4 regions of the Pantoea sp. LS15 genome follow, and region 1 is predicted to be linked to each of the others. Evidence: predicted binding sites of a transcription regulator. Region 1 holds the regulator's gene; each other region holds the start of a gene.
What was found. Region 1 encodes CRP, which controls carbon source genes, mostly activating them, when cyclic AMP is high. Its sites were predicted from a motif close to ATGTGANNNNNNTCACAT; they were not measured.

Region 1 (3,184 bases):
AGCGCGGCCATTCGCGAGAAGCGGTGATGGACTCAGTGGTGCGCTCCATGGACGATTACATTAATTTCCTGACGCCGCAGTTCTCCCGTACCCATATTAACTTCCAGCGTGTACCGACAGTTGACACCTCTAACCCATTCGCGGCAAAAAGCATCCCGTCGCTGGATGAGAGTTTTGTGGTGATCCATTTCCGCAACCTCGAAGGCATTGATTACCCGTGGTTACTGGCGATGTTGCAGGGCTCGTTCATTTCCCACATGAATACCCTGGTGGTGCCGGGCGGGAAAATGGGGCTGGCGATGGAACTCATCATGACGCCGCTGGTGAAGCGGTTGATGGAAGGGAAGCAGATCGCGTGATCATATTCCCTCTCCCAACGGGAGAGGGTTAGGGTGAGGGCATCTACACGCACGATGCCCCACCAATCACGCCTCGATCACTTCATACGAATGGGTGATTTTTACCGCTTTCTCCAGCATTAACGCCACAGAGCAGTACTTCTCGGCAGACAGGTCCACCGCACGCGAAACTGCCGCGTCTTTCAGTTCCTTACCGGTGACCACAAAGTGCAGGTTAATATGGGTGAACAGGCGTGGCGCCTCTTCACGGCGTTCCGACGTGAGTTTAACTTCGCAATCCGTCACATCCTGACGACCTTTCTGCAGAATCGACACCACATCAATTGCGCTGCATCCACCAGCAGCCATCAATACCATCTCCATCGGGCTTGGCGCTTTATCGCCGGAGTTACCATCCATCAAAACCTGGTGTCCTGAAGCGGACTCGCCCAGGAATGTTAACCCTTCAACCCATTTCACGCGCGCTTGCATATTCATTAACTCCAACGTTGCATTTTTGGTGACAGATTACGTGTGCGTTACATTTCTCGCAATGGAAGGCGACCTGCATCATGCTGAAGCGAGACACCAGGAGACACGCGGCGAAAGCTATGCTAAAACACTCAGGATGCTACAGTAATACATTGACGTTACACATGTATGCAGAGGACATCAAACTTTACTGGCTGCGAAACGTTACGATAGCCGACTTCCCAGGGTATGGGTAAGAATTCGATTGCAACCCCAGAGTCCGGATGCATCTGATGACTCTGGTGACAGCTTATAACAGAGGATAACAGCGCATGGTGCTTGGCAAACCGCAAACAGACCCGACTCTCGAATGGTTCTTGTCTCATTGCCACATTCATAAGTACCCATCGAAGAGCACGCTGATTCACCAGGGTGAAAAAGCGGAAACGTTGTATTACATCGTAAAAGGCTCGGTGGCAGTGCTGATCAAAGATGAAGAAGGGAAAGAGATGATCCTTTCTTATCTGAACCAAGGCGATTTCATCGGTGAACTGGGCCTGTTTGAAGAAGGCCAGGAACGTAGCGCCTGGGTTCGCGCAAAGACAGCATGTGAAGTGGCTGAAATTTCTTACAAGAAATTCCGTCAGTTGATTCAGGTTAACCCTGATATCCTGATGCGTCTTTCTTCCCAGATGGCTCGCCGTCTGCAGGTAACATCCGAGAAAGTGGGTAACCTCGCCTTCCTGGACGTTACCGGCCGTATCGCACAGACTCTGCTGAACCTGGCAAAACAACCTGATGCGATGACCCACCCTGATGGCATGCAGATTAAAATTACCCGTCAGGAGATCGGCCAGATCGTCGGCTGCTCCCGTGAAACAGTGGGCCGTATTCTGAAAATGCTGGAAGATCAGAACCTGATCTCCGCCCATGGTAAAACCATCGTGGTCTACGGAACGCGTTAATTCCACTCAGACGGCGTGCCATCGCAAGGTGTCACGCCGTTTTTGTCTTTCTTCCCCATGTGGCGCAGGCTGATTTATCACCCGGAAGTTAACTACGCACTGCGACAAACGCTGGTGTTGTGTCTTCCTGTGGCCGTGGGCCTTATCCTTGGACATCTTCAGCAAGGTCTGCTGTTTTCTCTTGTGCCCGCCTGCTGCAACATTGCCGGCCTGGACACACCGCATAAGCGCTTTTTTAAACGTCTGATTATTGGCGGCTCGCTGTTTGCTGGCTGTAGCCTCGCCGTGCAGCTTTTACTGGCCCGCGATATTCCGCTGCCGTTGATCCTGACCGTGCTGGCGATGACGCTCGGCGTCACTGCCGAAATCAGCGCCCTTCATGCGCGCCTGCTTCCCGCCTCACTGATTGCGGCCATCTTCACGCTGAGCCTTGCGGGGAACATGCCGGTGTGGGAGCCGCTCCTGATCTACGCCCTGGGTACGCTGTGGTATGGGCTGTTTAACTGGTTCTGGTTCTGGCTGTGGCGGGAACAGCCCCTGCGTGAATCATTGAGCCTGCTCTATGTGCAGCTTGCTGATTACTGCGAGGCCAAATACACCCTGCTTACCCAGCACACCGATCCGGAAAAATCGTTGCCGCCGCTGCTGACACGCCAGCAAAAGGTGGTGGATCTGATCAGCCAGTGCTATCAGCAACTGCATATGCTCGCCGCCAACAAGAATCACGAATACAAACGGCTGCTGCGTATCTTCCAGGTGGGGCTGGATCTGCAAGAGCATATTTCCGTGAGCCTGCACCATCCTCAGGAAGTGCAAAAGCTGGTCGAGCGCAGTCATGCCGAAGCGGTGATCCGCTGGAATGCGCAAACCGTCTCCGCGCGTCTGAGAGTGCTGGCTGATGACATTTTATATCACCGCTATCCCACGCGTTTTAACATGGAAAAACAGCTCGGCGCGCTGGAGAAAATTGCCCGCCAGCATGAGGACAACCCGGTGGGTCAGTTTGCCGCCTGGCATTTCAGCCGTATCGCCCGTGTGTTGCGCACGCAACGTCCGCTTTATCCCCGCGATCTCATGGCCGATAAACAAAAACGTCTGCCGTTACTGCCGGCGCTCAGAAGCTATCTGTCTCTTAAATCGTCCGCTCTGCGCAACGCCGCACGGATTAGCGTCATGCTCAGTACCGCCAGCCTGATGGGCATGGCGCTGCATCTGCCAAAACCCTACTGGATCTTAATGACCGTGCTGTTTGTCACCCAGAACGGCTACGGCGCCACGCGCGTGCGTATACTGCACCGGGCGGGCGGAACGATGGCCGGGCTGATTATCGCAGGCGTCACGCTGCACTTTCACGTGCCGGAAGGCTATACCCTGGCGGGAATGCTGATAATTACGCTGGTAAGCTACCTG
Region 2 (3,184 bases), on a different contig from region 1:
ACATCCGGTTTTTCCATCAGCGACAGGAACTGACGTGCGTACGCAGAGAGTGATTCAACGTAACGACGCTGTCCTTCGGCATATAAAGTGTCGAAAGCCAGTGAGGATTTGCCAGACCCCGAAAGCCCGGTCACGACGATGAGTTTGTCGCGAGGGATTATGAGGTTGATATTCTTGAGATTGTGGGTGCGGGCGCCCCGAACTTCGATCTTATCCATTCACCTTTCCCGGTTGGAACACGGATTGCCTGGTTTGTTTGAAGGACAAACGGCTGTCAGAAACGGCTAATTATGACACAATTTAACCTGTTTGAATATACAGTATTGGAATGCATTTTCCGATTGGCTATGTAACAATGTAGCGTTCGCACGAGAACTCTGGAATCCATCTCGCAGCTATCAAAATGCAGCATGGAAATGGTACACTCGCGCGTTTACACTATTAAGAAACGTATTCAGGAGACACGAACATGGCCAGCAGAGGCGTAAACAAGGTGATTCTCGTCGGTAATCTGGGCCAGGACCCGGAAGTACGCTACATGCCGAGTGGTGGCGCAGTTGCCAACATTACGCTGGCTACTTCCGAATCCTGGCGTGATAAAGCGACCGGTGAGATGAAAGAGCAGACTGAATGGCACCGTGTTGTGCTGTTTGGCAAACTGGCAGAAGTGGCCGGTGAATATCTGCGTAAAGGTTCTCAGGTTTATATCGAAGGCCAGCTGCGTACCCGCAAATGGACCGATCAGTCCGGCGCTGAGAAATACACTACTGAAGTGGTGGTAAACGTTGGCGGCACCATGCAGATGCTGGGTGGCCGTCAGGGTGGTGGCGCACCAGCAGGTGGTGGCCAGCAGCAGGGCGGTTGGGGTCAGCCTCAGCAGCCGCAGGGTGGCAACCAGTTTAGCGGCGGCGCACAGTCTCGCCCGCAGCAGCAGTCTGCTCCTGCACCGTCTAACGAACCACCAATGGATTTCGACGACGATATTCCGTTCTGATCCTCTGATATCCAAACAAAAAACCCAGACAATAGTCTGGGTTTTTTTATTCCGTAAGGGATCAGGTAATCACCATCGGCCAGTCTGGCGGTGTGTGGCTCATTGCTTCAACCATCACCACTTTAATATTTTCCCAGACGGCGGCAATGTCCAGCAGGGTGATGCCAAGAAGACCAGTGGCAAACCAGCAAGCTGCGCCTAACCCCAACAGAGTGCTGATGATAGCAAGGCCAGCGTAATCAGACTTACGAAACTGAATGTTCAGCGTGCTGGCTAAAAACATCAATACCGCACTCAACAACGGCCAGCGTAAGAGAACCATGCTGGTAGTAATGGTTGCCATAAAACCCATCCTCTACAAAACAGACTCACTGAATGAAACAGTGTTTATTATTACACAAGATATGTGAACTATATCACACTTGATGATTTATTCGCCAGAGTCAGAGGTGTGAAAATGGGAGGATTCACAACTGAATGAAAGGGGGAGGTATCAGAAAGAAAATATATCTTTGCAGGCTAAGAAACCCTTTTCCCCTGCTCTTCATAACGAATTCATTGAGATAGCAAAACCTCTGCAAGACGGCGCCTGTTGTACAGCGTTTACAGCAATAAACGTATGGATTATGCTTGAGTGGACATATTAATTTACTCGCAGCTAACCTTTCAGGTTTTTGAATTTTATTGTTATTTTATTTATTTGTCCGTTTTTAATTACACACAACAGTCGTTTCATTTCGCTGTGCTGATATTCAGCCTCCAGCTTTGGCTGACCAGTTTTTGAATCTGAAGAAAGTTGCGTCCGGTTTATCGCGTGATAATCGGCGAAAAGATGAAAAAAAAACGATGTGAGATTGTCAATGACAGCATGCAGGCTTTGCATGCACTGGCTAAGTTGATGCCCCAGCTTCACACTCAGTGTTCACTGGCAGAAATGCTGGAGACGATCAATCGATCTCTGGGGGCAAGCCTTGCCTGGGTTAGCGTTAATGATAATGACGGACTGCACCGTGTGGTCTGCGCGGGTGATGTAGCCTGCCACTCTTTTGAAGTCGCCGATTTTCTGGCGGGAGCCCTGTTACAGCGGCATCACCGGTCATGGCGGGTGGTCTACTGGAAAGAGAAGATTGGTCGCGCCTTATTTCCTCCGCAGCACCCTGGCTATACGCAATTGCAAAGCGGTGTACTATGCAAACTTTCGACCCATAACTGGCATTGCAGGGGATATTTCTTTCTGGCATTTGATGAGAAATTGTATTCTCTGCCAATCCTGAAAAATATCGTCGTGGTGCTGGTCGAAAAATTAAAAGACTATTTTGAGGAAATTATTGCCCGCGAGAAAACCGCACAGGAAATGCAGCGTGTCGTGACACAATATAAGACCCTGTTTGAGCGGGCTCCGGTTTTAATGAATTCTTTCGACAAATTTAACCGCTGCGTGTTGTGGAATGCCGAGTGTGAAAAAGTATTTGGCTGGACGATGGCGGAGATCGGGGCTCATGCCGATCCGCTCTCGCTGTTTTACCCCGATCCTGAAGAGCGGCGTCGGGTAAGAGAGTCGGTAAATATCTCTCCCCTCAAGGACATGTATGAGTGGCATCCACTACGTAAAGACGGTACGCAGTTGACCGTATTGTGGTCAAACATACTGTTGCCGGACAACTCTATCCTGAATATTGGGCTCGACATTACCGAGCGAAAGAAAGCAGAGCAGCGGTTGGAAGTGAAAGCCACGATTGACGATCTCACCGGCTGTTTTAACCGTTCGGCGATTTTGCAGCAACTGGAACTTGCTCAATCAGCAAATGCCAGGCGGGAGGCTAACAGCCATTTTTGTGTCCTGATGTTTGACCTGGATTTTTTCAAACAAATCAATGATGAGTGGGGACACCAGGTAGGCGATGCGGCGCTTCTTCACTTTTGTGATTGTATCCGTGAGTTAGCCCCTTCAGATTCTGCATTAGGGCGCGTGGGAGGGGAGGAGTTTTTGCTTCTGCTGGCGCAAACTCATGGTCATGACGCGGCGCAACTGTCCGCCAGGCTGCATACCACGCTAAAAACCAAACCGCTGAGGGTTGGAGAGAAAAAACTGGAGTTGTCGTTTAGTGCTGGGGTTGTGGAGGTGTGCGGGGATCAGTTCGATACGTCGGCATTGCTGACGCGCGCTGATAAAGCATTATATGACGCCAA
Region 3 (3,184 bases), on a different contig from region 1:
ACCGTACATCCCAAACATAGGCACAAACCGATCGGTATCAATCAGCCCCTCTTTTACCAGGAAGCTATTCTCAAAGAAGCCAGATTGCTCATACAGGAAACCGCAGCGTGCATCGATGATAGCAATTTGCTGCTGGCAGTAATGCGGGAGCGTGCGGGTGAAGAAGTCTTCAATGGATGTGCTGCGTTCAGCAATGGTTTTGAGGTTAAGGCGTACAAGGGTGCTCCCACCGCCTGCAAGCGGCAGGGAGTTGTAACAACTCACCACGCCGTAACGGCCTTTTGTGAAAATTTTATCATTAATTGGGCCATTAGAAATATGCGGTTTACTGCATTTACATATGTTTTTTGCCACCTCAAGCAGTAAATCGTCCGGGGTAATATCTGGATCGTAGATAAAGGTGAGGTTTGGCGCGACCTGCTTCAGCTCTGCATCGGCACGCAGAATTGCACGGGTGATGGGGCCGTCAGCAGGCCCGATGTTTGCGTGCATAAACGCATCCGGCAGCGTTCGGTCGAGATAGCGCCAGAAACGTTTTATTCGGCTATCAACTTCTTCTTGTGTTAGAATTCTAACATATGGTTGCAGTAACACATCAAGATGACCCAGATAAACAGGCATGGATGTTACGGATGGAACATGGTGGTAAAGGATGGTGAGTAGTGAAAGGGCGTCATCCAGGTCTTTCGCGCCTTCCAGCTCCAGCCATTCTGAGCCGTTGGCCAGAAATTTAGCATAATCCGGCAGAACATAGCGGGGTTTGTAGGGTGCGTGGCCTTCGAACATATCGCAGATAAAACCCTCGTCCAGCGCGGCGCGCGCAGCCTGAGGGAGTTCCGGATAAGGCAGGTTGTTTTCCGCTTCCAGCGCCAGGAAATGACGTTTTTGTTCCGGGGTTAACACCGGGCTTGTCACAATGTGCTGGCAACGTTGTTGCAGGGCGTCGGGGCTGGAGTGGGACATGATCGCTTCCTTGATTATTCTGCGGATGATGAACGGATTGTAGGAAGCCAGCCTGTTATGGCTTTTGATCCGACAGGGGGTATTGCTGCTTTAGTCGGCAATTAGCACGATAAAGTTTGAAGAAGATCTCATTACAGTAATGCAAATTTGTACGTAGTTTTCATTAACTGTGATGAATGTCGAAGTGTAGATGCGGGTGAATGTTAGAATACTCACAGACCCGCAAGGTAAAATTTATACGGCACTGCCGTTGGAGAATGTTATGACCGATTTAACTGCAAGCAGCCTGCGCGCGTTGAAACTGATGGACCTGACCACCCTGAACGATGACGACACCAATGAAAAAGTCATCGCCCTGTGCCATCAGGCGAAAACGCCCGTCGGTAACACCGCAGCTATCTGTATTTACCCGCGCTTTATCCCGATTGCCCGTAAGACGCTGAAAGAGCAGGGCACGCCGGACGTGCGTATTGCAACCGTGACTAACTTCCCGCACGGCAACGACGATATCGAGATTGCGCTGGCAGAAACTCGCGCAGCTATTGCTTACGGTGCAGATGAAGTTGACGTGGTATTCCCATACCGTGCGTTGATCGCGGGTAACGAGCAGGTCGGTTTTGACCTGGTGAAAGCCTGTAAAGACGCGTGTGCTGCGGCAAACGTACTGCTGAAAGTGATCATCGAAACCGGTGAGCTGAAAGAAGAAGCCCTGATTCGTAAAGCATCTGAAATCTCCATCAAAGCGGGTGCTGATTTCATCAAAACCTCTACCGGTAAAGTGCCAGTGAATGCCACCCCGGAAAGCGCACGCATCATGATGGAAGTTATCCGCGATATGGGCGTGTCCAAAACTGTTGGTTTTAAACCAGCGGGCGGCGTACGCACCGCGGAAGATGCACAGCAGTTCCTGGCCATTGCGGATGAACTGTTCGGCGCTGAATGGGCAGATTCCCGTCACTATCGCTTTGGTGCATCCAGCCTGCTGGCCAGCCTGCTGAAAGCGCTGGGTCACGGCGATGGTAAGAGCGCAAGCAGCTACTAAGGTTTGAATTGCCGGGTGACGCGAAGCGATCCCGGCTTATTTCGGGAGGTTACCGTGTTTCTCGCACAAGAAATTATTCGTAAAAAACGTGATGGTCATGCATTAAGCGACGAAGAGATCCGCTTCTTTATCAACGGCATTCGTGATAACACCGTCTCTGAAGGGCAGATCGCTGCGCTGGCGATGACCATTTTCTTCCACGATATGTCGATGCCTGAGCGGGTCTCGCTGACGATGGCGATGCGAGATTCAGGAACCGTTCTCGACTGGAAGAGCCTGAACCTTAACGGCCCGATTGTGGACAAGCACTCCACAGGTGGCGTAGGTGATGTGACTTCCCTGATGCTCGGCCCAATGGTGGCAGCCTGTGGGGGTTACATCCCGATGATCTCCGGGCGCGGCCTCGGCCATACCGGTGGTACGCTCGACAAACTGGAAGCCATTCCGGGCTTCGATATCTTCCCGGATGACAACCGCTTCCGCGACATTATTAAAGACGTTGGTGTGGCGATTATCGGCCAGACCAGCTCTCTTGCTCCGGCAGATAAGCGTTTCTATGCCACCCGCGATATCACCGCGACCGTTGACTCCATCCCGCTGATCACCGCCTCTATCCTGGCGAAGAAACTGGCCGAAGGGCTTGACGCGCTGGTGATGGATGTAAAAGTAGGTAGCGGCGCCTTTATGCCAACCTATGAACTTTCTGCCCAGCTTGCCGAAGCGATCGTTGGCGTCTCCAACGGTGCCGGCGTGCGCACCACAGCACTGCTCACCGACATGAACCAGGTCCTGGCCTCCAGTGCCGGTAACGCGGTTGAAGTGCGTGAGGCTGTACAGTTCCTGACTGGTGAATACCGCAACCCACGTCTGTTCGACGTCACCATGGCGCTGTGCGTTGAGATGTTAATCTCCGGCAAGCTTGCCAAAGATGATGCAGACGCGCGCGCGAAACTGCAGGCGGTGCTGGATAACGGCAAAGCGGCGGAGATCTTTGGCCGCATGGTGGCGGCGCAGAAAGGTCCTACCGATTTCGTGGAAAACTATGTGAAATACCTGCCAACGGCGACGCTCAGCAAAGCGGTTTATGCCGATAGCGAAGGCTTTGTGTCAGCCATGGATACCCGTGCACTCGGCATGGCGGTTGTCTCAATGGGCGGCGGTCGTCGCCAGGCATCGGAC
Region 4 (3,184 bases), on a different contig from region 1:
GCAGCGCCGCGGCATAGGTCCCCGGACGAATCAGCACCTGGGTGATATAGCCATTGCTTGGCGCACGCACCACTGTCTGTTCCAGGTTGTATTTGGCTTCGGCAAGCTGAGCACGCAGAGAGGCAACCTGAGATTGCTCACCGTTAACCATGCTGTCTAACTGAGTCTGGATTTGTGTCTGTTCGGCTACAGAGCCTTTAACCAGCGCATCTTGTGCCAGATAGTTCTGACGCGCATTGTCGATATCGCTTTCAGAGAACGGGTTAACCTTTGCCTGGCTGCCTTTCAGGTAGCGCTGATAATCTTTATACAGACGATCGCGTTCCGCAGACACCCGCGTGGTATTGGCGACCGCTTCCGACAGTTGTGCCTTAAGGTTGTCGATATTGTGCGTCGCAGTCACCAGGTCAGCCTGGAGTCTGTCTACACGCGCCTGATAGCGACCTGGATCAAGTTTAAATAACACTTCACCCTTTTTAATGAGCTGATTATTTTTATCAGTCACTTCACTGACCACCCCGGTAACCTGCGGCGTAATCGGAATAGAAATAACCGCCTTTTGAGCCGTAAAGGTATACGGGTGGTTATAGTTCATTAGCAGGATTAGTCCCGCAACAATAAATATCCCGCCTAATGTCGCGGTGGCGAGCGTCCACTGGTTAACGGGAATACGGAATATTTTAAAGATAGCCCAGGCAAATGCCACATAGGTCAGAATAATCAACAGATCCATGATTAGTGCTCCAGCGTGTTCTTATCAGCAGTGGGTTTTACCGCTGCCAGCTTTTGTTCAAGCTCCGCCACGCGTTTGGTCAGTTCATCCATACCGGGAACCTCATCAGGCTTCACGATGTGGTTCTGCATCCCCCAGCCGCGATCTTCACGGTACAGCGTGGCCCAGATCCACAGGAACGGCCAAATGGCATGGAGCGTAAACAGGCTGATCCATCCTGCCGTATGAATCGCATCGGCATGGGGATGGTTACGCTTTTTGGCCATATTATACGGGATGTCATGAATGGCGATGACGCCGTAAAAAAGGACCAGGAAAACAAAAATCAATACGCCCAGCGCAAAATAGTTGAGAAACATATTCTCCTCACTTAAAAAACGTCAACTCATTAAATTAATAAAACAATACGCAGCCTAATTAGTTTTTTATAAAAACAGTAATCACTTGCTATTTTCAGCAGCCGGGGAGTATGGATTTTTATAATATCTCCATGCAAGTTTATAAACGTGTCAAAATATAACCTGAATAATAATAGACTTAACCTTACAATATGAGCGTAATCCACGTTTTAACTTTTCGCCATACCACATATGAAAAGTGGTTTTTTAGCTTTCTGTGTCGCCTCATGCCATCCTGACGCTAAATCACAAGACAGAATTTGTTGAGGATCACAGCCGGAGAAATCTGCATAAAAATATTTTGTGAATGACATCACAATACAGAGACAAACCCGCCACAATCAAATGTGACAAAACTCACAAAAAAGGGTGCTTTCTGCTCCATTTTTCGTCATCGTATTTTTTTTGTCCGCTTATTTTGTGATTTAGATCACTTCATTGATATCCACACCCCCTACCTTTACGTGACACGCATCACACAAATTTTCGTCATCTGGACAGTTGAACGATTCAGTGCCAGATTTCACAGCATGAACAGGGCCCGGCTACCTCTGCCGCCTCACATTAACAATAAACCTCGGGCCGCAAGCCTAAGCGTAAACAGAAGAAGGGGTGTTTTATGTCATCCGATTTCAAGATCAAAGTACAAAGCTTTGGTCGTTTCCTCAGCAACATGGTGATGCCAAATATCGGCGCGTTTATCGCGTGGGGTATCATCACCGCATTATTCATTCCGACAGGGTGGTTGCCTAACGAAACGCTGGCGAAACTTGTTGGCCCAATGATTACTTATCTGCTGCCGCTGCTCATCGGTTTCACCGGTGGTCGTCTGGTGGGCGGTGACCGTGGCGGTGTAGTGGGTGCAATCACCACCATGGGTGTGATTGTCGGTGCAGATATGCCAATGTTCCTTGGCGCAATGATTGCGGGTCCTCTGGGTGGTTGGGCAATCAAACACTTTGATTCCTGGGTAGACGGTAAGATTCGCTCTGGCTTCGAAATGCTGGTGAACAACTTCTCCGCAGGCATCATTGGTATGATCCTGGCGATTCTGGCGTTTCTCGGCATTGGCCCTGCGGTTGAAGTGCTGTCCAAAATTCTGGCAGCAGGCGTTAACTTCATGGTTGCGCACGACATGCTGCCGCTGGCGTCTATCTTTGTTGAACCGGCGAAAATCCTGTTCCTTAACAACGCCATCAACCACGGTATCTTCTCACCGCTGGGTATTCAGCAGTCTCATGACCTCGGCAAATCCATCTTCTTCCTGATTGAAGCGAACCCGGGCCCAGGTATGGGTGTTCTGCTGGCGTACATGTTCTTTGGTCGCGGTAGCGCGAAGCAGTCTGCTGGCGGTGCGGCTATCATTCACTTCCTGGGTGGTATCCACGAAATTTACTTCCCGTACGTGCTGATGAATCCGCGTCTGATCCTGGCCGTTATCCTCGGCGGTATGACCGGTGTGTTCACCCTGAGCGTGCTGGGCGGTGGTCTGGTTTCTCCGGCGTCTCCGGGTTCTATCCTGGCGGTACTGGCGATGACGCCAAAAGGGGCTTACTTCGCAAACATCGCGGCTATCTGTGCAGCAATGGCGGTCTCCTTCGTGGTCTCTTCTATCCTGCTGAAAACCAGCAAAGTGAAAGAAGATGATGATATCGAAGCGGCTACCCGTCGTATGCACGACATGAAAGCGGAATCCAAAGGCGCTACACCGCTGGCGGCTGGTGATGTCTCTAACGACCTGAGCCACGTGCGTAAAATCATCGTTGCCTGTGACGCCGGTATGGGTTCCAGCGCAATGGGTGCAGGTGTGCTGCGTAAGAAAGTGCAGGATGCGGGTCTGACTAACATCTCTGTGACCAACAGTGCCATCAACAGCCTGCCACCAGATGTGGACCTGGTTATCACGCACCGCGATCTGACCGAACGCGCCATGCGTCAGGTTCCACAGGCACAGCATATTTCGCTGACCAACTTCCTCGACAGCGGCCTGTACACCAACCTGACTGAGCGTCTGGTTGCCGCACAGCGTCACGAAGACAACGAAGTGAAAGTG

Region 2: a site for CRP is predicted at 1,399-1,416, ahead of HED65_RS17485 (YjcB family protein). Genes of this name have one in related genera too.
Region 3: a site for CRP is predicted at 1,078-1,095, ahead of deoC (deoxyribose-phosphate aldolase). Genes of this name have one in related genera too.
Region 4: a site for CRP is predicted at 1,550-1,567, ahead of HED65_RS13485 (PTS mannitol transporter subunit IICBA). Genes of this name have one in related genera too.

The regions. Positions count from the first base shown of each region.
Region 1 is NZ_JAAVXA010000011.1:132,196-135,379, reverse strand. Features, by position in the region: gene HED65_RS16415 (phosphoribulokinase) at 1-359, shown strand, start outside; gene HED65_RS16410 (OsmC family protein) at 426-830, opposite strand; gene crp (cAMP-activated global transcriptional regulator CRP) at 1,142-1,774, shown strand; gene HED65_RS16400 (YccS/YhfK family putative transporter) at 1,832-3,184, shown strand, end outside.
Region 2 is NZ_JAAVXA010000013.1:49,453-52,636, reverse strand. Features, by position in the region: gene uvrA (excinuclease ABC subunit UvrA) at 1-218, opposite strand, end outside; gene ssb1 (single-stranded DNA-binding protein SSB1) at 470-994, shown strand; gene HED65_RS17485 (YjcB family protein) at 1,056-1,337, opposite strand; gene HED65_RS17480 (sensor domain-containing diguanylate cyclase) at 1,827-3,184, shown strand, end outside.
Region 3 is NZ_JAAVXA010000010.1:114,251-117,434, forward strand. Features, by position in the region: gene HED65_RS15605 (YjjI family glycine radical enzyme) at 1-963, opposite strand, end outside; gene deoC (deoxyribose-phosphate aldolase) at 1,226-2,005, shown strand; gene deoA (thymidine phosphorylase) at 2,060-3,184, shown strand, end outside.
Region 4 is NZ_JAAVXA010000008.1:67,466-70,649, forward strand. Features, by position in the region: gene HED65_RS13475 (HlyD family secretion protein) at 1-733, opposite strand, end outside; gene HED65_RS13480 (DUF3302 domain-containing protein) at 736-1,092, opposite strand; gene HED65_RS13485 (PTS mannitol transporter subunit IICBA) at 1,751-3,184, shown strand, end outside.